Regions from separate parts of the Mesorhizobium sp. M0894 genome, predicted to be linked through region 3. Evidence: predicted binding sites of a transcription regulator. Region 3 holds the regulator's gene; each other region holds the start of a gene.
What was found. The regulator PhoB, encoded in region 3, activates phosphate uptake and scavenging genes when phosphate is short. The targets are predictions, from matches to a motif close to TGTCATNNANCTGTCAT.
Positions count from the first base shown of each region.

Region 1 (7,964 bases), 280 kb from region 3:
CCAGACATAACCAGGTGCGATCGCATTGACGGTGATGCCGGCTTGCGCTGTCTCCAACACTGTCTTTGTCAGGCCAGATATGCCGTGCTTGGCCGCCACATAGGCGGACTTGAAGGGCGAGGCGACCAGCGCATGTGCCGACGCGGTGTTGATGATGCGGCCCCATTTGCGCGCCTTCATGCCGGGCAGCGCCGCCTTGATGGCATAGAAGGCCGCAAGCAAATTGATGCGGATGATGGCTTCCCATTTTTCGTCGGGAAATTCCTCGATCGGCGCGAGATGCTGGATGCCGGCATTGTTGACCAGGATGTCAAGGCTGCCGAAGGCTTCCTCGGCCTCGCGGACCATGGCAGTCACCGCCGCGCCGTCCATCATGTTGGCGCTGGAGTAGCGACTGGACGCCGAAATCGGCTTCGATGCCGGCGCGCTCCTGTTCGATGGCGGCCGCATCGCCGAGACCGTTGATGGTGATGTTGGCGCCTTCGGCGGCAAGGGCGCGGGCAATCGCCAGACCGATGCCGCTGGTCGAGCCGGTGACGAGGGCGTTCTTGGAAGACAGGAAACCCATGATGATCTCGCGAAAGGTAGGAGGGAACGGCGATGCTGGTGTGCGTCGCAGCATGACCATGCCATCGCCGTGTGTCGGCGCGATTACAGCGCTGTGGCAGTCCAACGGCCTTCAGCTGCTGGCGGCAGGCTGACACGGCGTTGTCATGGTGCCGTGCAAGATAACCGGTGCGCACTCGCGCGGTCATTCCTGCAGTACATGGGGGAGCAGCTTGGAAATCGCCGATGTCGTGAAGCGCGCCTATGCGATGCCGCTCACCAACCCGTCCTTCCCGCCCGGGCCCTACCGTTTCTTCGACCGCGAATACGTCATCATCACCTATCGTACGACGCGCGAAGCCCTCGAGGCCGTCGTGCCGGCGCCGCTGGAAATCGACGAGCCGCTGGTCAAATACGAGTTCATCCGCATGCCGGATTCTACCGGCTTCGGCGATTATACCGAGACCGGGCAGGTCATCCCGGTCCGCTTCCAGGGCCAGCATGGCACCTATGTCCACTCGATGTTTCTCGACGACGATGCACCGATTGCCGGCGGACGCGAGCTCTGGGGCTTTCCCAAGAAGCTTGCCAGCCCGAAGATCGTGCATGAGGGCGAGGTGGTTGTCGGCACCTTGCATTACGGCAGCGTTCTGTGCGCCACCGGCACGATGGGCTACAAGCACAGGCCGGCCGATCACGGCCAGATTCTCGCCTCGCTCGCGGCGCCCAATTTCCTGATCAAGATCACCCCCATGTCGACGGCACGCCGCGCATTTGCGAGTTGGTGCGCTATCACCTCACCGACGTGACGTTGAAGGAGGCCTGGACAGCGCCGGCGGCGCTCGATCTCAGGCCCCATGTCATGGCCGACGTGGCGCGGTTGCCAGTGCTCGAGATCGTCTCGGCGGTTCACTTCATCGCCGACCTGACGCTCGGCCTTGGCGAGGTGGTTTACGACTATCTCGCCGGACGCGAGCGGTCAGTCAGTCCAAATCTGGAGGCATTCAGCCGTGCTTGAACGCAACACCAAGAGGGCCGTCGCCACCATCGAGGAAATCTCGGCGCAGTACGACCGCGTCGCGCTGGTGTTCCAGGGCGGCGGTGCGCTGGGCGCCTACCAGGCCGGGGTGTACCAGGCGTTGGCCGATGCCGGCTGCGAACCGACCTGGTTCTCCGGCGTCTCGATCGGCGCGATCAATGCAGCGATCATAGCCGGCAACGAGCCGAGCCGCCGGCTGCAGCGGCTCGAGCAGTTCTGGCAGACCATTTCCGGCCGCAAGATCTGGGCCTATACGCCCGAGGGCGACGTCTACCGGGACATCCGCAACCGCACCAGCTCGTGGATGACGATGACGATGGGCCAGCCCGGCTTTTTCAAGCCGCGCCATCCCAATCCGTGGTTCGAGCAGCCAGGCGCCGAGGGCGCTACCAGCTTCTACGACACCGCCGAGCTTAAAGAGACGCTGGAGAGCCTGATCGATTTCGACGTGCTCAATGACGGCAAGAAGCGGCTCAGCGTCGGCGCGGTCAATGTCAGGACCGGCAATTTCGTCTATTTCGACACCGAGAAGGTGCGCATCGGGCCGGAGCACATCATGGCAAGCGGCGCGCTGCCGCCGGCCTTCCCGTCGATCCGCATCGAAGGTGAGCATTATTGGGACGGCGGCATCGTCTCCAACACGCCGCTGCAATATTTACTCGACCAGGAAGAGGACCGCAGTTCGCTGGTATTTCAGGTCGATTTGTTCAGCGCCCGCGGCGCCTTGCCGCGCGGCATGGCCAATGTTTTGTCACGGCACAAGGACATCATGTATTCAAGCCGCACACGCCAGAATACCGACAACTTCCAGCGCATCCATGCGCTGAAGATGAAGCTGCTCGATGCGCTGAAGCGCGTCCCCGTCGAGTTACTGAAAGAAGGGGAGCAGGAATTGATCGCGGACTATTCGGATGCCGGCGTGGTCAACATCGTCCACCTGATCTACCAGCATAAAGGCTATGAGGGGCACGCCAAGGATTACGAATTCTCGGGCACCTCGATGCGCGAGCATTGGGAGATGGGGCTGGAAGACACGCAGCGGACGCTGCGCCATCGCCAATGGCTGACACTGCCGACCAATGTCGAGGGCGTCGCCATCCACGACCTGCACCGCGAAGATCCGACTTAAAGCGCGCCGCGCGCTTGACCGGCCTCAGAACCGCAGTTTGGCGCCGGCGCGCAGCAAAAGCCAGTAGAACAGGCCGGTCGCGCCGACCGCGAGCAGCATCGCCAGGATGAAGCCGCTGGGGCTGTCGGTGAATGGCAGCCCGCCGGTGTTCATGCCGAATATGCCGACGATCAGGGTGCCCGGCAAAAGCAGTGCGCTCATCACTGCCAGCGCCTTGAGGCTGCGGTTCGATTCGTCGGCAAGCTCGGCCGCAAGCTCCTCCTGCAGCAGCCTTGCCCGGTCGTTGATCATGACGACCTCGCGGTCGAGCCGTTCCAGGCGGGCAGCAAGCCGGCGCAGAACTTCATGTGCGCCGGCGGAAAGGTTCCAGGCGGAACGGTCTTCATCCTGGAAAAGTGCTGCCAGGGCCGAGATCGGCCGATGCAAGGATACGGCAAGGCGGCGCACATCCTTCAGCTGTCGTCTTTCGTCGGCAAGCCGCTCGGTCACGAGATGGTCCTCGACCGCATCGAGCCGCTTCGTCGCCGCGGCGAGCCGCAGGCTGGTGGTCTTGCAAAAAGCCATGACCAGCGTTTCGAACAGCTCGAATGCTGTGGCGGGCCGCAGCCCTGCGGCAAGGGCGGTGTGCACTTCCTCCACCGCCGCCAGCGGATGGCGCCGGCCGGTGACCAGCAGCCGCTCCGAGACCGCAAAATGCAATCTGCCGATGGTCGTCGACTGATGGGCGATCTCGCCATGCAGGTCGGCGGAAATGCCGTGGACGACGCCATTCTCATGCGCCAGCACCAGGCTGTCCTCATGTCCTTCGAGGATTGCATGAGCCGACGCCGGCAGCGCGCAGGCATGGCTGACCCAGGAATGGGCGCGCCGGTCGACAAGGTCGACATGCAGCCAGACCCAGCCGTCCAGTGAGGCCAGCGCGGCCTCTATGTCCCGGGGCGCCAGCGATTCGGGAGCTTTGCCGGGAGCGGCATGATAGGCCCAGACCAGCCCGGGGGCATGATGCTGGTCGTCCGCGGCAAGCAATGTCAGATGCGATGCGTCATTCATGGCCGCCGCCGAGACAATGCACGTTCAGGATCCGGGCGGCGCCGGAGCCGGCGCCGCGACATTCTGGCCAAGTCCTATCCCCGCTCAGAATATCTGGCGGAAGATGACGAACAGCACGAAGGCAAGACAGATGGAGACCGGAAGGGTCAGTATCCAGGCCATCAGCATGTTGCGCACTGTCGACCATTGCAGGCCCGAGCCGTTCGCCGCCATGGTGCCGGCAACGCCCGACGACAGCACATGGGTGGTCGAGACCGGCAGGCCGAGATAGTCGGCCGATGCGATGGTCGCCATTGCAACAAGCTCTGCGGACGCACCCTGGCCGTAGGTCAGATGGCTTTTGCCGATCTTCTCGCCGACGGTGACGACGATGCGCTTCCAGCCGACCATGGTGCCGAGGCCGAGCGCCAGCGCGATGGCGACCTTGACCCAGAGCGGGATGAACTTCGTCGCGTTGTCGACCGCCTTGTGATAGGTCGTCACCGCCTTCAGGTCGTCGACCTCCATCGGCAGCAGCTTCTTCTTGTCGATCAGTTTCAGCGCTTCACCGATAAGATAGATGTTGTTGCGGGCGTTGCTGACCAGCGTTGCCGGCAGCTTTTCCACGGACGGATAGGGCGACAACATTGCGCTAGTGTCGTGGATGAAGCTCTGCAGGGCAGGCGTGGTCTCGTCCTTCCAGGTCTTGGTGCGAACGGCGTCACCGACCACGGTTGCCGCGTCGGTCACGGCGACGCCGGGCTTGACGTATTTGCCGAGTACCGTTTCGACCTGCGTCGCTGCGGACTTGTAAGCTTCGAGATAGTTCACGTCCGGTGTGCGGTTGAGCGCGAAGGCGGTCGGCACCACGCCGATCAGGATGAGCATGATGAGGCCCATGCCCTTTTGCCCGTCATTGGAGCCGTGGGCAAAGCTGACGCCGGTGCAGGTGAAGATGAGCAGCGCCCGGATCCACAGCGGCGGCGGAGCGCTCGACTTCGGCGCCTCGTAAAGCTCGCGGTTCCTGACCAGCAGCTTCATCACCAGAAGCAGCAGCCCAGCCAGGCAAAACCCGACCAGCGGCGAGATCAGAAGCGACAGGCCGACATTGCTTGCCTGCGACCAGTCGATGCCGCTGGTGATGGAACCGGCGGGCGCCGTGAACTGGTTGGCGAGGCCGACGCCGATGATCGAACCGATCAGCGTGTGCGAGCTCGAGGCAGGCAGGCCGAGATACCAGGTTCCGAGGTTCCACATGATCGCTGCGACCAGCAGCGCGAAGACCATGGCCAGCCCGGAGCTTGATCCGACCTGAAGGATCAGTTCGACCGGCAGCAGCGAAATGATGCCGAAGGCGACCGCCCCGCTGGCGGTGAGCACGCCGAGGAAGTTGAAAAAGCCGGACCACATCACTGCAAGCTCGGCCGGCATGGAATGGGTGTAGATCACCGTTGCCACCGCATTGGCGGTGTCGTGAAAACCGTTGACGAATTCGAAGCCGAGCGCGATCAGCAGCGCCAGGCCAAGCAGAATCCACGGCACCGCGACGGTGCTGGTCAGGTCCTGGCTGAGCGCGTAGCCGACATAGGCAAGGCCGCCCAGGATGATGACGGCAAAGGCCGGCAGAAACCATTTGCCGGTGCTGTTTGGCCGGTCGAGCGGATGCTCCGGCCTTGGAATTCCTGCTTCGCTGGAAACAATATCGACCATACCCCACTCCTCTTGCGTTGCAGCAAAGAATGGGAGGACGCTATGTCGGCACAATGAAGCCTGTGTGACGGCAGAGCACTTTGAGATTGGAGCAGATAGTGCTGGACGGTGGTTCCTGATCTATTCCGCGATCTCCAGCAGGGTCGATATCAGCAACCGGCGCTCGTCGGCGGAGAGAATGTCCGAACCGAACAGGTTCATGCTGCGAAGCCCTTCGATAGCAAGATAGCAGACCAGCAGCGCCTTGAGATTCGGCGTCTCCTCCTTCAGCCGCTCGAACACTTGCCGCCTGAACGATTTTATCGGCGTCAGGAAATCGGGATCCTCGGCAATCGCCGAAAATATCCAGGTCGCCGACGGTTTCGACTCCTCGGCATGCTCGGCCGAAAGCCTGATATAGGCCGCAAGCGGGCTCTCACCGCTGACGCCGTTGGTGCGGGCGGCCTCAAGCGCCTGTTGGAACGCGCTGAGGTAATCCTCCACCAGCGCCTGCATCAATTTCGCCTTGGTCGGGAAATTGTAGAGAAGACCACCCTTCGACACGCCGGCACGGCTGGCGACCGCATCCAGCGACAGGCTGCCGGGACCCGTCTCGCGCGCCACGTCGGCGGCGGCGGCGAGAATCTTCTCGCGCGAATTTGTTCTGCGGGCCTTCATCAATCGTTCCCCATTCATTAGCTTAAGCGGAATTGACAAGACCGTCCAGACGGTACAGTAAGATTGCCGTCATTTGAAATTGGGACCAGTCACAGGTATGTGTTCCGGTCATCCGACCGTTATGCTGGGCCATGGCCGAGGGGACTGTTCGTGATCAAGCGCTTCATCATCGCCTTCATTCTGCTCGTGCTGGTGTGCGGCGGCATCGTCGGCTTCAACCTGTTCCGCGACAATGCGATCAAACAGTTTTTCGCCACCATGAAGCCGCCGGCCGCGACCGTGTCGACGGTCATCGTCAAACCGATGTCCTGGACGCCCGGCGTCGAGGCGATCGGTACTGTCAGTGCCGTGCGCGGCGTCGACCTGACCGTCGAAACCGCGGGTATCGTCAAGGACATCCAGTTTCATGCCAATCAGAAGGTCGCCGCCAACGCCGTGCTGCTGCAGCTCGACGATGCCGTCGAGCGGGCCGACCTCGTGGCGTCGAAGGCGCAAGCCACATCCGACCAGACGACGCTGATGCGCGCTCTTGAGCTGCAGAAGCGCGGGGTCGGCACCGACGCTACGCTGGACACGGCGCAGGCGGCAGCATCGGTCTCCTCCGCGCAGGTAAACAAGCTGCAAGCCGTGCTCGACCAAAAGCAGTTGACGGCCCCTTTCAAGGGCACCGTCGGTATTCCGAAAATCGACATTGGCCAGTATCTCACACCCGGCACCGCCGTGGTGACCTTGCAGGATATGGACACGATGCGTGTCGATTTCACCGTGCCGGAGCAGCAGCTTCCGCTGCTGAAGATCGGACAGACGGTGCGGCTGGGCATTGGCGACGGCGACATGCCGTTCGCCGGCAGCATCCGCGGTATCGATCCGAAGATCGACCCGACGAGCCGGCTGGTGACGGTGAGGGCGGAGGTCGCCAATCCTGAAGGCAAGCTGACGCCCGGCCAGTTCGTCCAGGTGCGTGTCGAACTGCCGGAGGAGAACAACGTGCTGGCGCTGCCGCAGACTGCGCTGACCTCCAGCCTGTACGGTGACTTCGTCTTCGTGGTGCGCCCGGCCAAATCCGCCGAAGCCAACGGGGCGGCTCCCGAGGCGAACCCGGAAGAAAAGCCGGCTGCAGATGCTGCCAAGCCCGCAGCCGAAGCACCCGCCGCAAAACCCGAAGAAAAGCCGGCCGCTACCCCAGCCAAACCGGCAGCGGAAGAACCGAAGCCGCAGCTCGTGCTCGCCCAGGTGTTCGTCAAGCCAGGCCGCCACAACGCCGGCCTGGTCGAGATCCTGGAAGGCATCCAGCCCGGCGACGAAGTCGTTACCGCCGGCCAGAACCGGCTCTCCAACGGCATGTCCGTTGCCGTCGACAACACGATCGATCCGAGCAAGCCGGGGAACCAGCAGGCAGCCCAGCAATGAGCTTTTCCGACCTCTTCATCCGCCGCCCGGTTCTTTCGACCGTGCTTGCCTGCATGATCCTGCTTCTGGGTTTTCAGGGCATCTTCAACCTTTCGATCCGGCAGTATCCAGAGGTTGAAGAAACGGCCATCACGATCACCACGGCCTATCCCGGCGCCAGCGCCGACCTGATCCAGGGGTTCATTTCCGCGCCGATCGCGCGTGCTGTCGCTTCGACCGAAAACATCGATTATGTCACGTCGTCGAGCCGGCCGTCATCCAGCACCGTGACAGTGCAGATGAAGCTCGGCTCCGACCCCGACGTCGCGCTGAACGAAGTCTTGTCGAAGGTTCAGAGCGTTCGCGGCGATCTGCCGGACGAAACCAAAGACCCGGTGATCGTCAAGGGCACCGGCCAGCAGTTCGCGATGATGTACATCTCGATGCAGAACCCGAACATGACGC
Region 1 is NZ_JAMYOG010000003.1:356,205-364,168, reverse strand. Features, by position in the region: partial or broken gene NKH91_RS08070 (3-hydroxybutyrate dehydrogenase) at 1-568, opposite strand, end outside; partial or broken gene NKH91_RS08065 (acetoacetate decarboxylase) at 780-1,564, shown strand; gene NKH91_RS08060 (patatin-like phospholipase family protein) at 1,557-2,714, shown strand; gene NKH91_RS08055 (transporter) at 2,739-3,764, opposite strand; gene NKH91_RS08050 (inorganic phosphate transporter) at 3,849-5,453, opposite strand; gene NKH91_RS08045 (TetR/AcrR family transcriptional regulator) at 5,574-6,110, opposite strand; gene NKH91_RS08040 (efflux RND transporter periplasmic adaptor subunit) at 6,261-7,520, shown strand; gene NKH91_RS08035 (efflux RND transporter permease subunit) at 7,517-7,964, shown strand, end outside.
Region 1: the regulator PhoB is predicted to act here: its motif matches at 5,507-5,523, upstream of NKH91_RS08050 (inorganic phosphate transporter).

Region 2 (7,964 bases), 260 kb from region 3:
GCTGCAATTCGCCGCGTCCGGAGACGAAGAACGAATCCTTGTCCGGCGATTCCTCGATCTTCAGCGCGACATTGCCTTCGGCCTCGCGCAGCAGGCGGTCCCGGATGACGCGGCTGGTCACCTTGTCGCCTTCGGTGCCCGCCAGCGGTGAATCGTTGACCAGGAATGACATCGTCACCGTCGGCGGATCGATAGGCTGCGCGTGCAGCGGCTCGGTCACCGACAGGTCGCAGAACGTGTCGGCGACGGTGCCTTTCGACAAGCCGGCGATGGCGACGATGTCGCCTGCCTGCGCTTCGTCGATCGGCTGGCGCTCGAGCCCGCGAAAAGCAAGGATCTTCGAGATGCGGCCGGTTTCGACCTGGGTGCCGTCATGGTGCAGCACCTTGACCGCCTGGTTGGATTTCAGCGTGCCGGATTCGATACGGCCGGTGATGATGCGGCCGAGGAACGGATTGGCTTCCAGAATGGTGCCGATCATGCGGAACGGGCCAGGATGAACGGTCGGCGCCGGCACGTGCTTGATGACGAGGTCGAACAGCGGCGCCAGAGCCTGGTCCTTCGGACCTTCGGGGTTTTCGGAGACCCAGCCGTCACGGCCCGAACCGTAAAGGATCGGGAAGTCGAGCTGCTCGTCGGTCGCGTCAAGCGCGGCAAACAGGTCGAACACCTCGTTGACCACCTCGACGTGGCGAGCATCCGGCCGGTCGATCTTGTTGATGACGACGATCGGCTTCAGTCCGACCTTGAGCGCCTTGCCGACGACGAATTTGGTCTGCGGCATCGGCCCCTCGGCGGCGTCGACCAGCACGATGGCCGAATCCACCATCGACAGGATGCGCTCGACCTCACCGCCGAAGTCGGCGTGGCCGGGCGTGTCGACGATGTTGATGCGGGTGCCCTTCCAGTCGACCGAGGTCGCCTTGGCCAGGATGGTGATGCCGCGTTCCTTTTCGAGATCGTTCGAATCCATGGCGCGCTCGGCGACGCGCTGGTTGTCGCGGAACGAGCCGGACTGTTTCAGGAGCTGGTCGACGAGGGTGGTTTTTCCATGGTCGACGTGCGCGATGATCGCGATATTGCGGATTTTCATGTTTTGGTCTCGGGAGCGTTGCAGGCAGCAGGCCAAAAGGCGCTGCCTCTTTCGGTTGGGCGGCTCATACAGGGTTTTTCGCAATTGCGAAAGAGGAGGCGAGTCACCAAATAAAGTCACCAAATCTTAAATGTCTTGGTGTGAAGTGGAATTATTAACCAAGGCGGAACCTTTCATGGTCCGGGCAGTTCGAATTTCATGATCGACGCAGGCAGCAGACTCCGGCCGATTTTGGCATGTAGCGCACTCGCCGTCCTCCTCGCGGCAGGCGCGGCGCAGTCGGCCGCGTCGTTCAAGGAGACGCGGACTGCCCTGCCGTCCGACAAGCGGTCGGCGGAGCAGCTTTTTGCCGATGCTCCCGATGGCGTCGACCCGGTGGTGACCGGGCCAGTCAGCGCCGCCTTCAAGCAAAGGCAGCAAAATGCCGGATGCGACGGCGCCGTCTGGCCCAACATTCCCGTCGTCTGCTATCCCGATTGATACACGTCCTACCCTCGGGCTGGCCCGAGGATAATGGTGCAGTCGCTCACGCCGACCGCACCGGATCGAGCGTGACCTTGTAGAGTTCGCTGTCGTCGCGATCCATCAGCCGCACCGTCAGCTGCTCTGTAGCGCCATCGATATCGACAAGTCCGAAGAACTGCAGGCCGGCCGACGGCGGCAGGTTCTGACCCTGCTCGGCAGTCGGTGCCTTGATGAACTTCAGCTCCGGGCCGAAGGTCATGTCGAAACCATTCGGTCCGAACGTGCCTGAATGGATCGGACCCGAAACGAATTCCCAGAACGGATTGAAGTCCTGGAACTGCGCCTTGTCCGGATTGTAGTAATGCGCGGCCGTGTAATGCACGTCTGCGGTGAGCCAAACGGTATTGCTGATGCCCGCGTTCTTTATATAGCGAAGAAGGTCGGCAATTTCCAGCTCGCGCCCCTTGGCCGGGCCATTGTCGCCATTGCTGACTGCCTCGGCCCCGACCTTCTTGGTACCGTCATTCCAGACCACGAGGCCGAGCGGCATATCGGCGGCGATGATTTTCCACGTCGCGTTGGAATTTGCCAGCTCACGCTTCAACCACTTGATCTGCTGTTCGCCGAGGATGCGCGATTCAGGCGTCATCGTCTCCTGCATATCCGGACCGTTGGGGCCGCGGTAGGAACGCATGTCGAGGAAGAACACGTCGAGCAGCGGACCATAAGCGATTTTGCGGTAGACGCGGCCCGGCTCCGACGGTTCGTAGCGGATCGTCGTCATCTCGTGGAAGGCGCGCGCCGCACGTGCTGCCAGCACATGGATTGATTTTTCTGTGTAGCGGTCGTCGGCGCTCAGGTCCTTCGAGTCCGACCAGTTGTTAAGCACCTCATGGTCGTCCCACTGATAGAAAGTCGGGCAGATGGCACTGAGCGCAAGAACGTTCTTGTCCATCATGTTGTATTTCCACTGCGCCCGGTATTCGTCCAGCGTCTCGGCAACCTTGCGCTTTTCGTCGATCAGCACTGTGTTTTTCCACTTGCCGCCATTGGGCAGGTCGACTTCGTCCTTCATCGCACCATCGGCATAAATCGTATCGCCCGAATGCAGGAAGAAGTCGGGCGTGTGCTTGGCGATCGTGGCGTAGGTCTTCATGCCGGTCTCGTCGATGCCCCAGCCTTGGCCGGCGGTGTCGCCCGACCAGGCAAAGCGGATGTCACGCTTCGAGGCAGGTGCCGTGCGGAAGCGGCCGACGATCGGCTCGGAAACGGCGTTGATGTCGGCAAGATCGGCCGCGACCATGCGGTAGAAAATATCCTGGTCGGAGGCGAGATCGGTGAGCAGCCGCTTCACCGTATAGTCGCTGGCCGGCGAGGTATCGAGCGGCGCCAGGCGGACGGCATTGGCGAAACTTTCCGTCGACGACACTTCGAACATGACGCGCGACGGCCGGTCCGTGCGCGTCCAGACCATGCCGCTGGTCGCGTCGACGTCGCCGGACTGGATGCCATGGGTGAAGGCCGGGCGCTGATTGGCGCGCGAATAATAGGGAAGCGCAAGGCCCGACGCGCCGACCAGGCCAACGGCGCTGGCCGACGTGACGAAAGCGCGCCGCGTCATTGAAATCTTGTTCATGGCTGTCTCCTGGATGGCGTTGAACGTCGCCGCCAAGCTCCAGCTTCAATGTTTCAGGCACATTTCGAAACGATGAAGGTTTTCTGACATCAACAGGCTGGAAGGCTGGACCGCTCGGCGGCGAAGCTGCTGATCTCCCCCCTTGCGGGTCCCTTGCGGGGAAGATGGCCGGCAGGCCAGAGGGGGGCGCTGTCCCGCCGACGTACAAATCAGAAAGAAATCAGACGGAGCAGCGGAGTTTGGGCAGAATATTGCGTAAAGTCGGAGGCTGGCGAACCTTCGCGCCCCCTCTGCCCTGCCGGGCATCTCCCCCGCGAGGGGGGAGATCGGCAATTTGGCCGACGGCATCTCTCCTGCAACGAGAAGCTATGCCGCCTGCGGTTCAGGATCGAACGCCGGGCGGCTGGTGTTGATCAGCAGCGAGATGCAGGCGGCGGCTATTGCCGTCATGCCGGCGATCAGGAAGGCAAGCTCGTAATTGCCCTGCAACTCACGCATAGTGCCACCGAAAAAGGCCGCTGTCGCTGCGCCGACTTGATGGCCGGCGACGATCCAGCCGAAGACGATCGGCCCGCTGCGGTCGCCGAACGCCTCGTTGGAAAGCCGCAGCGTCGGCGGCACTGTGGCGATCCAGTCCAGTCCGTAAAATACGGCGAAGATGATCAGGCTGGTCGCCGAGAAGCCGGAATAGGGCAGATAGATCAGCGACAGGCCGCGAATGCCGTAATAGATGCCGAGCAGCTTGCGCGGGTCGAAACGGTCGGTGAGCCAGCCCGACAGCGTCGTGCCAATAAGATCGAAGATACCCATCATCGAGAGCAGGCCCGCGGCCTGCACTTCGCCGATGCCCATATCGCCGCAAAAGGCGATCAGGTGCGTGCCGACCAACCCGTTGGTGGTGAAGCCGCAAACGAAGAAGGTGGCGAACAGGTACCAGAACACACGCGTACCGGCGGCGCGGCGCAACGTGCTCAGCGTATGCGCGAGGAAATTGCCTTGCGCGGCCGGCGGCGACGGCGGCACGTCGTCGGCCTCGGCACCGTAACGCACCATGCCAATCGCGGCCGGACGCTCCGGCACCAGCATGTAAACCAGCGGCACCAAGGCGGCGGTGGCCACGGCAATGGCAATGGCGACCGGCTTCCAGCCACCCGACTGGGCGAGCGAGGCGAGCAGCGGCAGGAAGACCAGCAGCCCGGTGGCGCTGGACGCCGACATCAGTCCCATCACCAGGCCGCGATTGGTCTTGAACCAGCGGTTGACGATGGTCGCGCCGAGCACGGTGGCGACGGCGCCCGAGCTGATGCCGGAAAACACGCCCCAGGTGAGGAGCAGATGCCACGGCTTGGTCATTAGTAGGCTGAGCGCAGTCGATCCCGACATCAACAGGAGCGCGGCAAGCAAGGTGCGGCGCAGCCCGATCCGCTCCATCAGCGCCGCGGCAAACGGCCCGGTCAGGCCATAGAGGAAGATGCCGGTGGCCGCGGCCAGCGAGACGACGTCGCGCCGCCAGCCGAAACTATTCTCCAGCGGCAGCATCATGACTGCCGGTGCCGAACGCAGGCCCGCGGCGATCAGCAGGCAGAGGAAGATGACGGCGACCACGACGAAAGCGTAGCGCTGGCCAAACGGGCGGGATTGAGCTATCATGTTACTGACCGGTACGTTTCAGGTGTGCGGAACATACGTACCGACCGGTAACATTGTCAACCAGGCAATCGGCAAACCAGATATGAAAAGCATTGAACCAACGATCAAGGAGAATGGCGCACCGCTGCCTCGCGCCGCCGAACGGATTCTCCAGGTGGCGCGCGACCTGTTCTACCGGCAAGGCATCAGGGCGATCGGCGTCGACGAGATCGTACGGCGTGCCGGCGTCACCAAGCCAAGCCTCTACCGCAGCTTTCCGTCCAAGGATGAGTTGGCCGCATCCTATCTTCGGCACTATGACCTCGAATTCTGGGAGCGCTTCGACGAGGCGGTGAATGCCCATCCCGGCGATCCGCGCGCGCAGATCGTCGCCTTCCTGACGCGTGTCGGCAAGCGCACGCAAAGGCCCGACTATCGCGGCTGCGGCATGACCAATGCCGCGGTCGAATATCCCGAACACGGCCATCCGGCCCGCGTCGTGAGCGAGGCCAACAAGCAGGAATTGCGCCGGCGCCTGCGTGCCATGGCGGCGGCGATGGGCGCCGGCGACGCCGACACGCTGGGTGACGGGCTGCTGCTCCTGATCGAGGGCGCCTATATCAGCGGCCAGCTGTTCGGTGCCGGCGGACCGGCGCAGTCGGTGGCCCGCAACGCCGATCTTCTGATCGAGGCAAGCTTGAAGAGATAGCGTTCCGTTTACCAGACCACTGTGAGCAGCCTGACTTCGTCTAGGCTACCGCTGAATTTGACGGTACGCTGCGGCAGCCCGAACGGAGTTGTCCGCCATGCGCGCTCTTTTGATCCTGCTTGTCCTCGCCGGTTTCTGCCAGGCGGCCCGGGCTGGCGACATATCCAGCGTCTATACCGATCTCGTCTGGGAGAAGGACTGCGTGACTTATGCCCAGGCGGAGGAAGGCGACGGCGACTGGGCCGACCTCGCCTGTTCGGGCTATGGCGGCTACCCGGTGATGGTTTCCTACGACGACGCGCGGGAATCTCTGTTCTACGGGTTTCCACCTGGCGACATGACCACGGTCTGGGAAAGCTTTTCCGGCCTCAACTCGGCTGGACCCAAAGTCGAGTGGCGTATCGAAACCAAGGGCGATATGGCCGTTCCTTTCGCAGTCATCCATCGTCGCTCGATCAGCGATAGCGAGGGCGAGAACAAGTCGACGGAAGTGCTGATCGTCGCCAAGGTTGCCCAGCCTGGCGCCCACGAAGGCTGCACGATCGCTCTCGTGCTCGCCACCGGCAATCCCGCCGCCAACGATCAGGCGCGCAAGCTTGCCGACGAGAAGGCACGCACCTTCGCCTGCGGCAAGGACAAGCGCGTAGTGATCGGCGATGCGCCCGCTTTCGGCCGCGTCGATAACTGATTATTTGCGCCCGTTAATTACTTACGCTTGGCCCGCTCGATTGCCTCGACGATCATCTTCTTGGCATAGGCGGCATCGTACCAGCCCTCGATCTTGACCCATTTGCCGGGTTCGAGATCCTTGTAGTGCTCGAAAAAATGCTGCACTTGCTGGCGGGTAATGTCGGGCAATTGCGTGTATTCGTGAACGTCCTCATAGCGCAAGGTCAGCTTGGGCGAAGGCACCGCGATGACCTTCTCGTCCTGGCCGGCATTGTCCTCCATCACCAGCACGCCGATCGGCCGCACATTGATGACGCAGCCCGGCACCAGCGCGCGTGTGTTGCAGACCAGCACGTCGATCGGGTCGCCGTCGCCCGACAGCGTGTGCGGTACGAAACCGTAATTGCCGGGATAGCGCATCGACGTGTGCAGGAAGCGGTCGACGAACAGCGTGCCGGCCTCCTTGTCCATCTCGTACTTGATCGGCTCACCGCCGATCGGCACCTCGATAATGACGTTGACGTCCTCGGGCGGGTTCTTTCCGCTGGCAATCGCTTCGATACGCATCGCTTTATCCCTCTCTCGATTGAAGATCGATAGCGGGCGACGGCGAATGGTGCAATGCGGCGAATGGTACTGGGGGATCGTCCGAACCGAAACCGGTCGGATCATGCGCTGGCCGTCATTCCCAGACGAAAGCGACCTTCTTCAGCGCCTTCTGCTCGAATATCTCGACGCCCTCGGCCACATCGCGACCGCCGGCGCCGGCATAGAAGGCAAGTGCGTTCTGATTGTCTTCCAGCGCCCACACCACCATGCCCTTCAAGCCATGGTCGGCCAGCCGTGCCCGTGCCGCCGAGAACAGCCGGCTGCCGAGCCCGATGCCTTGATATTCCGGCCGCAGGTAAAGCTCGTAGATCTCGCCCTGCTGCCTGAGTTCGCGGGCACGGTTCTTGCCGATCGTCGCGTAGCCGGCAATTTTGCCGCCGATTTCGACGACCAGGACGGTGGCGGCGCGGCGAATGGCATTCGCCCACCAGTCGGCACCGCGGCGGTTGATCATCGATGTCAGAGTGCGGTGTGGGATGATGCCCGAATAGGCGCCGCGCCAGGCCTCGAGATGCACGTCGGCAATGGCGGCTGCATCGCGCGGCTCGGCTTTCCTGATGTCGATGCTCAGCGTATTCATGATTGGTTAACCATAAACCCGCGGCGCCCGATTGCAAGAGTCCGGTCAGCCACTGCGATGCTTTCGCACAGCCGAACGGTGGGTCCTTGAGACGCTGCAAAACCGCCTTTAGCGAGATCAAATCTCGACCAGATGGTCGTCCAGTTCGTTGCTGTCGCCGGTCGACACCGGAAAATGCTCGGCCAGTACCGCACCGACCGCTTCGACCGCCCTGACGAAGCCGTCGGCAAGCCGATCGTCGCCGGCATGCGCCGTAAGGTCGCGGACGACACCGTCCCAGACATGCTGGCCGACACGAGAATCGATGCCGCTGTCGGCGACCACTTCAGCATAGCGCTCGGCGATCGAGACGAACACCAGCACGCCGGTGCGCGCCGCGGTGCGGTGGACGTTGCGGGCGAGGAACTGCTTCATCGCATTGGCGTGGGCGGCCTGGTAGCGCAGCCGCCTCGGCACCAAATGGATGCGCAATGCGGGCAATGCCCACAACAGGATGAGCACACTGGCAAGCGCCAGAAGCTCGGCTATGACGAAATGCGGCAAGCGGATCGACAGCCACCAGGCTTCCAGCCCG
Region 2 is NZ_JAMYOG010000003.1:333,642-341,605, forward strand. Features, by position in the region: gene typA (translational GTPase TypA) at 1-1,093, opposite strand, end outside; gene NKH91_RS07930 (hypothetical protein) at 1,292-1,573, shown strand; gene NKH91_RS07935 (alkaline phosphatase D family protein) at 1,620-3,194, opposite strand; gene NKH91_RS07940 (MFS transporter) at 3,561-4,844, opposite strand; gene NKH91_RS07945 (TetR/AcrR family transcriptional regulator) at 4,927-5,532, shown strand; gene NKH91_RS07950 (hypothetical protein) at 5,630-6,220, shown strand; gene ppa (inorganic diphosphatase) at 6,238-6,768, opposite strand; gene NKH91_RS07960 (GNAT family N-acetyltransferase) at 6,884-7,390, opposite strand; gene NKH91_RS07965 (TPM domain-containing protein) at 7,508-7,964, opposite strand, start outside.
Region 2: the regulator PhoB is predicted to act here: its motif matches at 3,267-3,283, upstream of NKH91_RS07935 (alkaline phosphatase D family protein).

Region 3 (7,964 bases):
ACGTCGGTGAGCTGCTTGCCCGGATTGGACTGTGCGTCGGCGGAGATATACTTGTCGCCGGCAGCCTCGATGGCCGCCTTCATTGCGGCTTCGTCGGTCTTCCAGCGCTCTTCCTGGAAGTTCGACCAGGAAACGCCGATGACCTTGTCCTTAGCCTGCGCCACCGACGCAAGCGCCAGCGTCATGGCGACACCCGCCAGAATGGCGGTCGTGAATTTCTTCATCATATCCTCCCTGCGCCGCGTACGGCGTGACCAATTGGCCCCAAAGGCCAGCTTAGAGGCGCTAATTTTTTCGAGCCTCGAAAAAATACTGGCCCGATCTCCCGCTGCTGTCAACATCGATTCTGATGGATTTTGATGTTGCTGCGACTTTTTTCGAGCTTCGGAATAAACGATGACAGCGCCACCTGCATCTGACACTATTTGCCTCATCCGACACTATTTGTCGGCATTACCGACGGCTTCCGGTTCATGAGCGGCCGCGGCAAACCGGGAGGAAAGCAAAACGATGTCGGTCGGAATCCGCCATGACGATTTGCGCCGGCGCAACCGGGCGATGGTGATCTCGGCCGTGCGCCGGGCCGGCCAGCCATCGCGTACGGAGATCGCCGCAACCACCGGCCTCAGCCATTCGACCATATCGGCGATCTCTTCCGACCTGATACGGGAAGGCATCCTCGCCGAGAGCAAGGCAAGTGAGCCCGTTTCGTTGAAACGCGGTCGTCCGCAGGTCGGCCTCGCCCTCAACCCGGAAGCGGCGGCGGTGCTGACCGTGGTGTTGTCGCTGAATTTCCTGTCGGCCGCCATTATCGACTATACGGGACAGGTGGTCGCCGAGGAACAGCGCCGGCTGGACACGCTGACCATGCCGCGCGACGAGCTGATCCGTGAATGCATGGCCATCGTCCGGCGCCGGCTGCAGGATCCAGACCTTGACGTCCGCAGTGTCGCCCGCATCGCCCTGGCGATTCAGGGCATTACCGACTCCCCTGCACGCGCCATGCTGTGGTCGCCGATCACGCCGCAGACCGACATCGCCTTTGCCGACATGCTGGAGGGCGAATTCGGCATCCCGGCAACGGTGGAGAACGACTGCAACATGATGGCGGTGGCTTTGCGCTGGCGCAATCCGGATCGCTATCGCGACGACTTCATCGCCATCCTGCTTTCGCATGGCATCGGCATGGGGCTGGTGCTGAAGGGCGAACTGTTCACCGGGACGCATTCCTCGGGCGGCGAATTTGGCCACATGATCCATCGTCCGGGCGGCGCGCTCTGCCGTTGCGGGCGGCGCGGCTGCATCGAGGCCTATGCCGGCAACTACGCCATCTGGCGCAACGCCAGACAGATGAGCGACGACAGCGAACCGGTCGCCGACGTCAGCGACGCCGACATGCGAGCACTGGCGGCTCGGGCGCGCGAGAAAGATGGGCCGGAACGCGAGGCCTACCGCAAGGCCGGCGAGGCGCTGGGTTTCGGTCTCGGCTCGCTGTTCGCGCTGATCGATCCGGCACCGGTCGCGATGGTCGGCGCCAGTGCCGCCGCCTTCGATCTGATCGAGCCGGCCTTGCGGAAGGCAATCGCCCAGACCGCCGGCGGTCAGCATTCAGGCTCGATCTCCTTCGATACAGAGCCGAACGAATTGCCGCTGATCCGCGAAGGCTGCGCGATGCGGGCGTTAAGCTTCGTCGACCAGGAGATTTTCGCGCCGGGCGCGCAAATGAGGCCCAGCGTCAGAAAGAACGTAGCCTGACCAGGCGGGTCAATCTTCCCTGATCGCATAGCCGGCACCGCGGATGGTGCGGATGACATCCGGCATCCGGCCGTTGTTGACGGCTTTGCGCAGCCGCCCGACATGCACGTCGACGGTGCGTTCGTCGATGTAGATTGTCTCGCCCCAGACATTATCGAGTAACTGGCTGCGCGAGAAGACACGGCCCGGATGCCGCATCATGAACTCGAGCAGCCGGAATTCGGTCGGCCCGAGCCTGATTTCGCTCTTCTTGCGATAGACCCTGTGCGATTCGCGATCGAGCACGATGTCGCCGACCTTTAGCACGCTGGACAGCACTTCCGGCTTGGCGCGCCGCAGCAGCGCCTTGACCCTGGCCATGAATTCTGGTGTCGAAAACGGTTTCACCAGATAGTCGTCAGCGCCGGTCGAAAGACCGCGCACCCGGTCGCTCTCCTCGCCGCGCGCGGTCAGCATGATGATCGGCAGCCGCTCGGTTTCGGGGCGCACCCGCAACCGACGACAGAGCTCGATGCCGGAAACCGCTGGTATCATCCAGTCGAGCACCAAAAGGTCGGGCACATTCTCCTGCAAACGGATCTCGGCTTCGTCGCCGCGTGTCACCACCTCGACCTGGTAGCCTTCGGATTCGAGATTGTAGCGGAGCAGCACACCCAACGGCTCCTCGTCCTCCACCACCATTATACGTGGTGCGATCATCGGCTGGGCACCCCCATCATGTCACCGGTGCGGACATTGTCGTTTCGTCCTGCTTCGGACGATTGACCGGCAATTGCTCGCCGGTCAGCACATAATACGCATTTTCGGCGATGTTGGTGACATGGTCGCCGATCCGCTCCAGATTCTTGGCGCAGAACAGCAGGTGCGTGCAAGCGGTGATGTTGCGCGGATCTTCCATCATGTAGGTCAACAGCTCGCGGAACACGGACGTGTATTTGACGTCGATGCGCTCGTCGGCGGCACGCAGCTTGGCCAACGCGGCCGCATCGCCTGCAGCATATTCCTCGATGACACCCTGCACCTGGATGAGAACCAGCTGCGCCATCGCATCGATGGAATGCGATAGGTCGCGCGGTGTGACGCTAAGGCCGACCGCACTCACACGCTTGGCGATATTCTTGGCAAGGTCGCCGATGCGTTCGAGGTCGCCCGCCATGCGGATCGCTCCGACCACATGGCGAAGATCGTGGGCCATCGGCTGGCGTTTGGCGATCAGGGTGATGGCGCGGTCGTCCAGTTCGCGTTGACGCGCATCCATGATGGCGTCGTCGGAAACGACGCGTTGCGCCAGCACGTTGTCGGAATTCAACAGGGCCTTGGTCGCCCCGCCGACCATCGAACCGGCGAGGTCGGCCATGTCGCGGATCAGCTTGCTGATCTGTTCGAGATCCTCGTCGAAAGAAGCGACTGTGTGTTCGCCCATGGTCCTGTCCTCATATGCATGATCGGAACGGCTCAGCCGAAGCGGCCAGTGATGTAGTCCTGCGTGCGCTTCTCGCGGGGCGACGTGAAGATCTTCTCGGTCCGGTCGAACTCGACCAGTTCACCCAGATACATGAAGGCTGTCTGGCGCGACACGCGCGCCGCCTGCTGCATGTTGTGGGTGACGATGACGATCGTGTAGTCGGCTTGCAATTCGTCGATCAGTTCCTCGATCTTGGCAGTCGACAGCGGGTCGAGGGCCGAAGCCGGTTCGTCGAGCAGAATGACTTCCGGCTTCACGGCCACGGTGCGGGCGATACAGAGCCGCTGCTGCTGGCCGCCGGACAGGCTCAAGCCGCTGGCGTTGAGCTTGTCCTTGACCTCGCTCCACAGCGCGGCGCGCTTCAACGCCTGTTCGACGCGGCCGTCCATCTCGGACTTGCCGAGGTTCTCGTAGAGCCTGACGCCGAAGGCGATGTTCTCGTAGATCGACATCGGGAACGGCGTCGGCTTCTGGAACACCATGCCGATCTTGGTCCTGAGGAGGTTGAGATCCTGCGACCGGTCGAGAATGTTCTTGCCGTCGAGCAGCACCTGGCCCTCGGCCGTCTGTTTTGGGTAGAGTTCGTAGATGCGGTTGAACACACGCAGCAGCGTCGATTTCCCGCAGCCCGAAGGGCCGATGAAGGCCGTGACACTGCGCTCAGGCAGCGACAGGCTGATGTCCTTCAGCGCCTTGCTCTGGCCGTAGTAGAAGTTGAGATTCTTGACCTCGATCTTCGTCTTCTCGGCGACCGTTTTGGCCATCGTCATGTCTGGGGACAACATCTGTGTCATCTGTCCTCTCTGCGTCCGGTAAGGCTGCGGGCGAGGATGCTCAAGCCCAGAACCGTCAGGGTGATTATGAGTGCGCCGGTCCACGCCAGTTGCTGCCATTCCTCGTAAGGGCTGAGAGCGAACTGGAAGATGGTCACCGGCAGGCTGGCCATCGGCGCGTTGATATTGCTGCTCCAGAACTGGTTGTTGAGCGCGGTGAAGAGCAGCGGCGCCGTCTCGCCGGAAATGCGTGCTATCGCCAGCAATATGCCGGTGACGATGCCGGACAATGCGGCGCGGTATGCGACCGAACGGATCACCACCCAGCGTGGCGCGCCGATCGCGGCACCGGCTTCACGCAACGCGTTCGGCACCAGGTTGAGCATGTCTTCAGTGGTGCGCACGACCACCGGAATGACCAGGATGGCAAGCGCAACGGCGCCGGCAATGGCCGAGAAATGTCCCATTGGCCGCACCATCAGCTCATAGACAAACAAGCCGATGATGATCGACGGCGCCGACAACAGGATGTCGTTGATGAAGCGGACGACGGTGGTGATGCGCGAAAAGCGTCCATACTCGGCCATGTAGGTTCCCGCCAGCACGCCGATCGGCGTGCCGACGACAACGGCGATGATCGTCATCAGCAGGCTGCCCGCGATGGCATTGAGCAGGCCGCCGGCCTCGCCCGGTGGTGGTGTCATCTCGGTGAAGACCGCGAACGAAAGCCCGGCTGTGCCCTTATAGACCAGTGCGCCGAGGATGAGCGCCAGCCAGGCAAGCCCGATGCCGGCGGCGACGACGCAAAGCGCCATCATCACCGAATTCCTGGCTTTGCGGCGGCTGTGGAGCGATGAGGATGTCGACATCGGTCAGGCTCCCGTACGGGCGTCGATCCGCATCAGCATATAGCGGGCGGCGGCAAGGATCAGGAAGGTGATGACGAAGAGGATCAGGCCGAGCGAAACCAGCGAGGAGGTGTAGAGGTCGCCGTCGGCCTCGGTGAATTCATTGGCGATGGTCGCCGAGATCGTCGTGCCCGGTGCGAACAGGGAGGCACTGATTCGATGGGCGTTGCCGATGACGAAAGTCACCGCCATGGTTTCGCCGAGTGCCCGGCCGAGGCCAAGCATGACGCCGCCCATGATGCCGATGCGGGTATAGGGAATGACCACGCGCCGGGTCACTTCCCAGGTCGTGCAACCGATGCCGTAGGCCGATTCCTTCAGCACCGCCGGCACCGTATCGAACACATCCTTGGTGATCGAGGTGATGAAGGGCAGCACCATGATGGCGAGGATCAGCGCCGAGGTCAGAAGGCCGATGCCGTAAGGAGGGCCGGCGAAAAGGCTGGATAGTCCCGGCACGCCGTGGAAGATGTTGATGATGAAGGGCTGTATCGTCGTCTGCAGGAACGGCGCGAACACGAACAGGCCCCAGATACCATAGATGATCGAGGGAATGCCGGCCAATAGCTCGACCGCGATGCCGATCGGGCGCCTGAGCGGGCGCGGGCAGAGCTCGGTGAGAAAAACTGCAATGCCGATGCCGATCGGAACCGCGATCAGGATGGCGATGGCCGCCGTGACCAGGGTGCCGTAGATCGGCGCCAGCGCGCCAAATTTTTCCGTGACCGGATTCCAGCTTTCAGTCGTCAGGAAGGAGAAACCGAAGGACGACAGCGCCTGCCACGAGCCGGCAAACAGCGAGATCGCGACACCGCCGAGGATGACCAGCACAAGAATTGCGGAAGCGCGGGTGAGTCCGCGGAATATGGCATCTGTGAGCGCGAAGCGCCGCACCGTAGCTTCCCTGGCCCGGGCTGCTGCAGATGATGGCATGGCATCGGAAGCGATGGTCATTGGGTCCTCGCGATTAAAGGCAACAGGGAGGGCGCCATCGACGCCCTCCCTGAGGAGATTACATAGCCGAGTAGAGCGGCTTGCCGTCGTCGCCGACGACTTCCTTAGCCCACATGGCCTTGACGCTCTCAACCACCTTGTCGGGCATCGGAACGTAGTCCAGCTCGCCGGCCATCTCGTCGCCCTTGTCGTATGCCCAGGCGAAGAATTTGAGCGCTTCGCCGGTGGTCGCGGCATCATCCGGCTTCTTGTAGAGCAGGATCCACGTTGCCGCCGTCATCGGCCAGGACTCGGCGCCCGGCTCGTTGGCGAGGATGACGCCATAGCCCGGCTGCGAGCTCCAGTCGGCATTGGCCGCTGCCGCCGAGAATGCCGCCGCGGTGGGTTCGACCTTCTTGCCGTCCTTGTTGATCATATCGGTGTGGGTGAGCTTGTTCTGCTTGGCATAGGCGTATTCGACATAGCCGATCGCGCCGCCGGTCTGGGAGACGTTGTTGGCAACGCCCTCATTGCCCTTGGCGCCGATGCCCACGGGCCATTCCACGGCCTTGTCGACGCCGACCTTTTCTTTCCAGTCCGCGCTGACGTCGCCGAGGTAGTATGTGAAGTTGAACGTCGTGCCCGACCCATCAGAACGGTGAACGACCGCGATCGCCTGCGAAGGCAGCTTGACGTCGGGATTGAGCTTCTTGATCGCCTCGTCATCCCAGCTCGTGATCTTGCCGAGGAAGATGTCGGCCAGCGTCGGGCCGTCGAGAACCAACTCGCCCGGCCTGATGCCTTCGAGGTTGACGACGGGAACGATGCCGCCCATCACCATCGGGAACTGAGCCAATCCGGACGATTCAAGCTCTTCGCCTTTCAGCGGCGCATCAGAAGCGCCGAAGGTAACGGTCTTGGCTTTGATCTGCTTGATGCCGCCGCCGGAACCGATCGACTGATAGTTAAGCCCAATGCCGGTGTCTTTCTTGTAGGTGTCGGCCCACTTCGCATAGATCGGGTAGGGGAAGGTGGCGCCGGCGCCGGAGATGTCCGCGGCGAGCGCGGCGGACAGGGTGAGGGTAGTCGTCGCCGCAGCCATTGCAATCGCAACGGCCGCCGAGCGGATGAAATGTCTCATGTGGCCTGCTCCTGTTCGGAATATGGTCTCTCGGCGCCATTCCTCCGGCGCCCGCTGAGGCCAATAGCCCCCGATTATTACAGTCGCATGACAGTTTCATGTCGCTCCGGTAACGTCGTCCAGCCGGGTTAAGAAGGAACGGCCGCGGGCTTTGTCGGCATGGGCCGCGGTTTGCCGCTGGAATCAGCAGCTTGCGTGAATTCCGGCCGGCTTTGTCCGCTCGACGATAGCAGCCACTGACCTTGAGAAGAAAAAAGCCGGACGGGAGCGCGTTGCATGCAGCCAGAACGTGTCATGGCCGCGCCATCGCCGAAACAGGTCCGTTGGGGTAAATCTGACCCTGTTTCTTGCCGGCGGTCGCTGCTCCCGCCCGTAACTGGAGGAGCGGAACTTCGAATATCCCATTGTCGCGACTGAGCGCGCCATTGGGTATGGTGCGATCGCACCATGGCCTTACGCTGGAAGCGGTGACGAATCGCAAGGTTTTAACTCGCCTCGCGCTGGACCTCCATCCGCGCCCGACCCGGCGCTCGATCTTTCGAGCGGGGCCTTCGACTGGAAGTGCGACGATTTCTACTTCACCTTACCTACTCCCTCTGCATTATTCCGCCGGTTGTCGGTTGGGCCGAAGCAGCGTTATAAGCTTGCAGGGGTGTTGCTGATGTTTCGACGGATTCTGCCTGTCTTCCTGTGCCTGGCGCTGCTTCTGGGAACCGGCTGCGCGCGCAGCTATGACGGCACCGTGATCATTCCCAAGCCGCTCGATGTTCGCCGTTTCTGGGACCGGCCTTCTCCGCAGGCGCAAGCCGAACAGTCGCAGCTGGAGACCGATGTCTTTCCTGTGGCGCCTCAAACGCCGAAAAGGCCGGCGGTGCGCCGGAGCGCAGCTTCCGTTGCAGCGCCACGAAGGAAGGTCGCCAATCCGCCCATGCTGTCATCGGAGCCGGCGAAGCCGCTCACCTGCAGGAATGTCAGCCAGCCCGGCAAAC
Region 3 is NZ_JAMYOG010000003.1:73,880-81,843, forward strand. Features, by position in the region: gene xylF (D-xylose ABC transporter substrate-binding protein) at 1-224, opposite strand, end outside; gene NKH91_RS06580 (ROK family protein) at 511-1,755, shown strand; gene phoB (phosphate regulon transcriptional regulator PhoB) at 1,765-2,454, opposite strand; gene phoU (phosphate signaling complex protein PhoU) at 2,471-3,178, opposite strand; gene pstB (phosphate ABC transporter ATP-binding protein PstB) at 3,211-4,014, opposite strand; gene pstA (phosphate ABC transporter permease PstA) at 4,011-4,862, opposite strand; gene pstC (phosphate ABC transporter permease subunit PstC) at 4,866-5,855, opposite strand; gene pstS (phosphate ABC transporter substrate-binding protein PstS) at 5,914-6,975, opposite strand; gene NKH91_RS06615 (hypothetical protein) at 7,637-7,964, shown strand, end outside.

Region 4 (7,964 bases), on a different contig from region 3:
CATCACCGACTTGCCGCTCTTCAGCAGTTCCATGATATCGTGCATCGAAGCCTGCGGCTTGATCTCGTATTCGCCAGCCTTCAGGGCGGAATCATTGCCGAAGGCGCGTACGCCAAGGCGGAAGATGCGGGCGTCGCTGATCAGCCCTCGCCGCTCAAGCTGGTCGGCGATCTCCTGGACGCCGCTATTCGGCTTGACCAGGAAAGTGTCGCCATTGGCCGACGGGCCCGGCTCGTTGAATTCCTGCTTGCCGAAATACAGCGCAACGCCTGCCGCCAGAACCATCAGCATCACCGAAGAGATGACGAAGTTCATGAACACGACGAACTGGCTGCGCGAGGCACGCGAGCGCTTCGGCGGCGGCGTGCCGGCCTCGGGCCGCAACGCCTCGCTGGCCGTCTTCGGCACGATCGGGCCGGGGGTTGCTGCCCGTTGCCCGAATTCCCCGTTATCGGCCGGATTTGTGTTCATAGCGCCCTACCAATTGATCTTGCGACGAATCCCCTCGGGCAGAGTAGGGGCGAATATGGCAAAATTGACGGCAGACGCAAACCGGCGGAGCGGTCAGCCATTGTAGCGCTGGAAGACGAGCGAGGCGTTGGTGCCACCGAAGCCGAAGGAGTTGGACAGCGCCACGTCGATCTGCCGGGCTCGCGGCTTGTGCGGCACAAGGTCAATCGCCGTTTCGCGCTCCGGATTGTCGAGATTGATGGTCGGCGGCGCGATGTTGTCGCGAATGGCGAGGATCGAAAAGATCGCCTCGGCAGCACCAGCCGCGCCCAGCAGGTGGCCAATCGACGATTTGGTCGACGACATCGATATCTTCGAGGCGGCGTTGCCGACCAGCCGCTCGACGGCGCCGAGTTCGATCGTATCGGCCATGGTCGAGGTGCCGTGGGCGTTGATGTAGTCGACATCGGCGGGCGTCAGCTTCGCCCGGTTCAGCGCCGCCGTCATGCAACGGAAAGCGCCGTCGCCGTCCTCGGCTGGCGCGGTGATGTGATAGGCGTCACCGGTCAGGCCGTAGCCGGTGACCTCGGCATAGATCTTGGCGCCGCGGGCCTTGGCGTGTTCGAGCTCCTCGAGCACGACAACACCGGCGCCCTCGCCCATGACGAAACCGTCGCGATCGCGATCATAGGGGCGCGAGGCCGTTTGCGGCGCGTCGTTGCGGTCGGTGGAGAGCGCGCGGCAAGCCGCGAACCCAGCGATCGAAAGCCTCGTCACCGGCGCTTCGGCGCCGCCTGCGACCATAACGTCGGCATCGCCCCATATGATCAGCCGGGCGGCATCGCCGATGGCGTGCGCACCGGTCGAGCAAGCGGTGACGACGGCATGGTTGGGGCCTTTCAGCCCATGCCGGATCGAGACCTGGCCGGACACGAGGTTGATGATTTGGCCGGGGATGAAGAACGGGCTGATGCGGCGCGGACCGCGTTCCTTGAGGATCGTCGCATTCTCGGCGATGCCTTCGATGCCGCCGATGCCGGAACCGATCAGCACGCCGGTGGCGCACTGTTCCTCATGCGTCTTCGGCTGCCAGCCGGAATCCTTGAGCGCCTCGTCGGCGGCCGCGATCCCATACAGGATGAAGTCGCCGATCTTGCGCAGCTCCTTCGGCTCGAGAACGGCTTCAGGATTGAAAGTGGCATTGGAGCCGTCACCGCGCGGAATGACGTGGGCGACCTTGCAGGCAAGGTCTTCCACCTCGAATTCGGTGATGCGCTTGGCTGCACTGCGGCCGGTCAGAAGCTCATTCCAGCTGTGCTCGAAGCCCATGCCGAACGGCGAAAGCAGCCCAAGGCCCGTGACGACGACACGCCTCATCGCAGGTCCTCCCCGGTGATGACTGCAAATAGCGTCAGGCCGAGGCCTTGTCGATGTATTTCACCGCATCGCCAACAGTCAGGATGGTCTCGGCCGCATCGTCGGGGATTTCGACGCCGAACTCTTCTTCGAACGCCATGACAAGTTCGACCGTGTCGAGGCTGTCCGCGCCCAGATCATCGATGAAGCTCGCCTGCTCCGTCACCTTGTCGGCATCGACGCCAAGGTGCTCGATGACAATCTTCTTGACGCGCTCTGCGGTGTCACTCATTTGGGCATCCTCGTCTTTTGGTTGTCTGTCTTCGTTAGCGGGCAGAATGCCGCTAATCAAGCTGAAAGATGGTCCTGCCGGAAACGCAGCGGAACAGGACCGGTTTTTGCCCGAACCGCCGGGTTGCGGGCGGCATTACACGAAAAATCCCGTGCATCCAAGACGGAATGAAGCGTTTTCCCAAGTGTTAGATCATTGCCATGCCGCCATTGACATGAACGGTCTGGCCGGTGACGTAGGCCGCCTCATTGGAAGCGAGGTAGGCGACGGCAGAGGCGACTTCGGCGCCCGTGCCCATGCGCCGCGTCGGGATCGCCGCCATGATCGCCTCTTTCTGCTTGTCGTTGAGCTTGTCGGTCATCGCCGATTCGATGAAGCCCGGGGCGACGCAGTTGACGGTTATATTGCGGGTGGCGATCTCCTGCGCCAGCGATTTGGAAAAGCCGATCATACCGGCTTTGGAGGCGCAATAATTGGCCTGGCCGGGATTGCCGGTGACGCCGACCACTGAAGTGATGTTGATGATGCGGCCATGGCGGCGCCGCATCATCGGATGGGTAAGCTCGCGGGTCAGCCGGAACACGGCGGTCAAGTTGACCTCGATCACGCTATCCCAGTCGGCATCAGCCATGCGTACGAACAACCCGTCCTTCGTGATGCCGGCATTGTTGACGAGGATGTCGACGCCTTCGAGATCGGCCTCCGCCTTCTGGCCAAGCGCCTTGACCTCGTCGCGATTGGAAAGATTGGCCGGAAACAGCTTGACCCGGTCGCCCAGTTCGGCGGCCAGCGCCTCCAGTTTCTCGATACGCGTGCCGTGCAGGCCGACGATGGCGCCCTGGCCATGCAGCACGCGGGCGATCGCCTCGCCGATGCCCCCCGATGCGCCGGTGACGAGCGCCTTGCGGCCGGTCAATTCGAACATTTTTGTCTCCTGATCTGAGCAAACACCCTTCGCACGGAGCGGGGTCAAATCGCCAGTTGATTATGCAAGCGCCGCCAGCGCCGCCTCGACATCCGCCGCGGATCCGATTGCACTGGTGGCAATATCGCGGTTAATGCGCCGCGCCAGCCCCGACAGAACCTTGCCGGCGCCTACTTCATATAGCGTCGCAACGCCATTCGCGCCGAACCACTCCACCGTTTCGCGCCAGCGCACGCGCCCGATCACCTGTTCGACGAGGCGGCGGGCGATCTCGTCGGGATCGCTCGTCGGGGTCACCGTAACATTGGAGACCAGCGGCACGGCCGGTGCACTCTTCGTCACGGCGGCCAGTGCCTCCCGCATGATCTCGGCCGCCGGCTTCATCAATGCCGAATGGAAGGGCGCCGAAACCTGCAGCATGAGCGCCCGCTTGGCGCCCTTCTCCGTGCATAGCTTCGCCGCCAGTTCGACCGCCGACCTGGCGCCGGAGATTACCAGCTGGCCGCCGCCATTATCATTGGCGATCTGGCAAACCAAGGCTTGCGCGGGATCTTTGGCCGCGCCTTGGGCAGCCTCTGCGCAGGCGGCTTCGACGTCGGCTTGTTCCAGCCCGATGATCGCCGCCATGGCGCCCTCGCCGGCCGGTACCGCCGCCTGCATGGCGTTACCCCGGATGCGCAACAGTCGGGCGGCGTCGGCGACCGAAACGAAACCGGCGGCCGCAAGTGCCGAATATTCGCCAAGCGAGTGGCCGGCGACATAGGTGACCTTGCCTTTCAGGGAGAAGCCGCGCGCCTCCAACGCCCGGATTGCGGCAAGCGACACCGCCATCAGCGCCGGCTGGGCATTGGCGGTCAGCGTCAGCGTCTCTTCCGGGCCTTCCCAGATAAGCTTCGATAGATTTTCGCCGAGCGCATCATCGACTTCCTCGAAGATCCGCCGCGATTCAACAAAGGTATCGGCAAGGTCCTTGCCCATGCCGACAGCCTGGCTGCCCTGCCCCGGAAAGGTGAATGCGATGGCCATCGGCGGCTCCCAGCTGCTGGTTCTCGTTGCCTGTGACGCAAGGCGTGCGGCCAAGTCAAGTCCAACCTTGACCGCGCAACGTCGGCCGAGTGCCTGTTTCGGCAGGCTTTTTGGCGATCACTCATGATGAAAACCGCTCACGATTTGTTTGCTGGCTCTTCTTATTTCCGCCACAGGCGCTAGCTTTGCGTGACAGTTCGATGACAGTCGAGTGACGCTTTTGTTGCGGGCCGGGGAACTATCGCAGTGGCAAAGACCAAGAAGAGCGCAGCCGAGGCCGCGCCACAGTTTCTCGAAGGCGATCCGGCCACCGGCTATCTGCCAGGGCGCAAATGGCCTGTCATCCGCTATGGCTTCATCAGCCTGTTGGCCGCGGCCATCCTGGTGTTCGCTATCGAATTGATCGTGCGCGGCAACTTTGCCGGCACCATCGACTTCTTTCTGCAGCCCTTCAAACCCGGCTGGACCACAATCATCATTTTTGCGTTGATCCTCATAGGGCTCGACGCCGTGCTCGGCCGCAGCCATCAGAGCCTGATGATCCTCGCGCCGCTGACGTTGTCGCTGGCGTTCGTCGGCCACCAGAAGTCGCTCTATCTCGGCGATCCGCTCTATCCGACCGATTTCCTCTATTCCCGGCAGATCGTGGCGCTGATGCCGCTCCTGGTACGCGATCGCCCGGGAACCGCCATTGCCCTGGCGATCGGCATCGTCGGCGGGCTGTCGCTTCTCGTCTATGGCTGGCGGCTATGGCGCCGCCGCGTTCCGGCGCTCAGCCACAAGGGCCGCCTTGCCCGGCTGACGCTGACAGTGCCGCTGATCGCCTTCTTCGTCTCCATCATGGACTATGCCACTTTCTCATGGACGCGCGACCGGCTGCAGATCATCCCGATCATGTGGGACCAGAAGGAAAACTATGCCTCGAACGGTTTTGCGCTCGCATTCGCGCTGAACGTCCCGATGGCCCATGTCTCGGCGCCGCCCGGCTATTCCGGCAAGGCGATCGAAGCGATCGGCAAACCGCAGGTGACGGTCTCGGTACCCGCCGAGAAGCCCGACATCATCGTCGTCATGAGCGAATCCTTCTGGGATCCGACCAAGCTGCCCGGCGTCACCATCACGCCCGACCCTATCCCCAATGTGCGGGCACTGCGCACGGGCTACATGTTCTCGCCCGAATTCGGCGGCATGACGGCCAACATCGAGTTCGAGGCCCTGACCGGCTTTTCCAACGCCTTCCTGCCGGCGGGCAGTATTCCTTACCAGCAATATGTGCGGACACCGACCCCGTCACTGGCGACCTTCCTGAAAAGTCAGGGCTATCGGGCACGCGCCATCCACCCCGGCACCAACTGGTTCTGGAACCGGGGAGCCGTCTATGCCGATTTCGGCTTCAACGACTTCAAGTCCGAGGAGACGTTGCCGCCCATGCAAAAACGCGGACCGCTCGCGTCGGACGCGGCGATGACCGACGAGATCATCCACGAGGCCGATACCAGCGCCGAGCCGGTGTTCTTTTTCGCCGTCAGCCTGCAGAACCACGGGCCGTATGAGCCGTATCGCTATAACAATCCGACCCATAAGGTGCAGGCGCCGATCAGCCAATGGGCGCGTGAATCGCTGTTGAGCTACGCCGAAGGCTCTTCCGACGCGGACCGCGGCCTCGAGCGGCTGATCGAATGGGCGAAGAAACGCCAGCGGCCGACGGTCATCGCCTTCTTCGGCGACCATCTGCCGCCGCTTGGGCCGGTCTACGTCGAGACCGGTTTCATGAAGGACAATGTCGCGCCGCGCAAGGAGGCGGCCGACCAGATGCTGCTGCATCACCAGACGCCGCTGATCGTCTGGTCGAACCGCAGCGGCCCGGCCGAGGATCTCGGCGCCGTCAGCCCAGCCTTCCTGCCCTACCATATCCTGAAGACTGCCGGCATCAGTCATCCCTATTATACCGGCTTCCTCGGCCAGTTGCGGGAGCACTACCGCGTCATCGACCGCAATTTGCTGTTGGCACCGGCGGGCGACGCCACCCCCGATTGGTCGCGTCAGAAAGAGATCGACCCGGCAATCCGCGACTTCCGTCTGCTGCAGTACGACATGATGTTCGGCAAGCGCCATGCGGCGCCCGACTTCTTCCCCGAAACCACAGGCAAAGTGGCTGCGCACACGAGTTGAGCAGCGGCGGCGGAACGGCCGTTGGGCGACTGACGTCGTTCAGTTCGTCAAGTGCAGTTGCGAAATCGAGCTTCCGATTTTCAGGAAGACGCTTTCGAGCTGGGTGACGTCGTTGGTCGGGTAATAATCCGATGGCGACGACGCGCAGGCCTCGTAGAGTTTGCGGTTGGCTGCGGTGTCGGCCTGCAGCAGTACTGTGAAGATCTGCACGTCCTGTTTCTTTAACGTGTTGCAGACATTGGTTGTCCAGTCGTCGACATTGCGCGCGGCCGCGGTCTGGTCGCTGGATCCGAACCGACCCGAGGCCAGGAACCCGTAAGAACCATAGTCCGACTTCTGTGGCGTATCCTTCGCGCCATAGACAACATTTTCGCCGTCGGTGAGCAGCAGCACCGTTTTGGTCGTGCCTGACGCCCTGAACGGCGCGCCGTCACTGTAGGGCGGTTCCGGCGAGAGTACCCGCATCCCCCATGACAACCCTTCCGAAACATTGGTCCCCGAGCCGTTCCATTCGATCATCTCACTGACGGCCTTACGCAATTTGTCGAAATCGTCGGTCAGCGGCACTATCGGCGTCGGACAGGCCCGGTTTGGGCCGATGGTCAGGGGGCCTTTCTTGTCGTTGATCAGCTTCATCGTCGAAACACTGTACTTCGCGATGTCGCCGGTGAGGCCGGGAAGCAGGGTGATAACCGTATCGTCGAGATAGGAATTATTATAGCCGGTCGCCGAATTGCCATAGGAGCTGTTCGGATTTTTGGCGTTACCTGGATCGTCCGGCGCGAAATAAGGTACGAACAGGGTGTCCGGTTTGTTTTGGTCGGGCGAAATGTCGGAAACATTGTTGGTTCCGGGCCGCGCCTCGACGCAGCCTCTCCATTCGACGCCCAATTGCTTGAACAGGTCCATATGGGTGATGCGCTTGCCGCCGACCAAGGGGAAATTGGCGCCATTGTTCGGCGATTTGCCGGCCATGTCGATCCAGGACGGATCGTAGTCCTCGCCCTTGACGTTGACCGCGGTGACGAACGGCACCACTGCGACACGTACGCTGCGCGTCGGCGACTTCGCGGCTTGGAGCATATCGATCAAGCCCGTCGCCGCCGTCCGCAATGCGCCGATGCGGTCGTTGCTGGCCATCGACCCGGTATTGTCGAGCACCAGCACGACTTCGAGCTGATTGGTCGATTCGATGGCGCCAGCATCGACGGTGATGCGCTTGTCGTTGCCGAACAGGAAAGCGAAGTTCAAGTTGACGTCCGCCGCGGCGACAGCCTTTGTCTGGATGTAATTGAGGCCCCTTTCGACGGTAAGCGTCGCTTCGGCGTTCCTCAACTCGCTGTGGCCGGCGACATTGGTCTGGAAATAGCGGTCGAAGACGTCCTTGCGCGTGGCCTCGATGTCGCCGAGATGCGAAGATGCAAGGTTCGCGGCATCGAGCGCGTTCTGCAAGCTGACCTTGGCCCTCATCAAGGTGGACACGTCCACGGCAAAGGCGACGGCCGTCAGAACCGCAGGCAGCCCGAACGCCAGCATCAGGGCAAAGTTGCCGCTCTTCGAACGGCAGAACTTGTCGAACAGCATTTTACCCCCAAAACCGCCGTGCTGCAGGTGTCGCGCGAAGTGTTTCGTTTTGCATTCGCATGATGAACGACGGGTTGCCACCATGCCCGCCGGCACGGGAACTTCGCATGATGGTTAAGGTCAGGTTTCAGGAAATCCGTAAAACCTTGCCATCGAAGC
Region 4 is NZ_JAMYOG010000031.1:18,729-26,692, forward strand. Features, by position in the region: gene mltG (endolytic transglycosylase MltG) at 1-471, opposite strand, end outside; gene fabF (beta-ketoacyl-ACP synthase II) at 565-1,827, opposite strand; gene NKH91_RS30770 (acyl carrier protein) at 1,862-2,098, opposite strand; gene fabG (3-oxoacyl-[acyl-carrier-protein] reductase) at 2,286-3,023, opposite strand; gene fabD (ACP S-malonyltransferase) at 3,084-4,049, opposite strand; gene NKH91_RS30785 (LTA synthase family protein) at 4,296-6,221, shown strand; gene NKH91_RS30790 (pilus assembly protein TadG-related protein) at 6,261-7,805, opposite strand.
Region 4: the regulator PhoB is predicted to act here: its motif matches at 4,239-4,255, upstream of NKH91_RS30785 (LTA synthase family protein).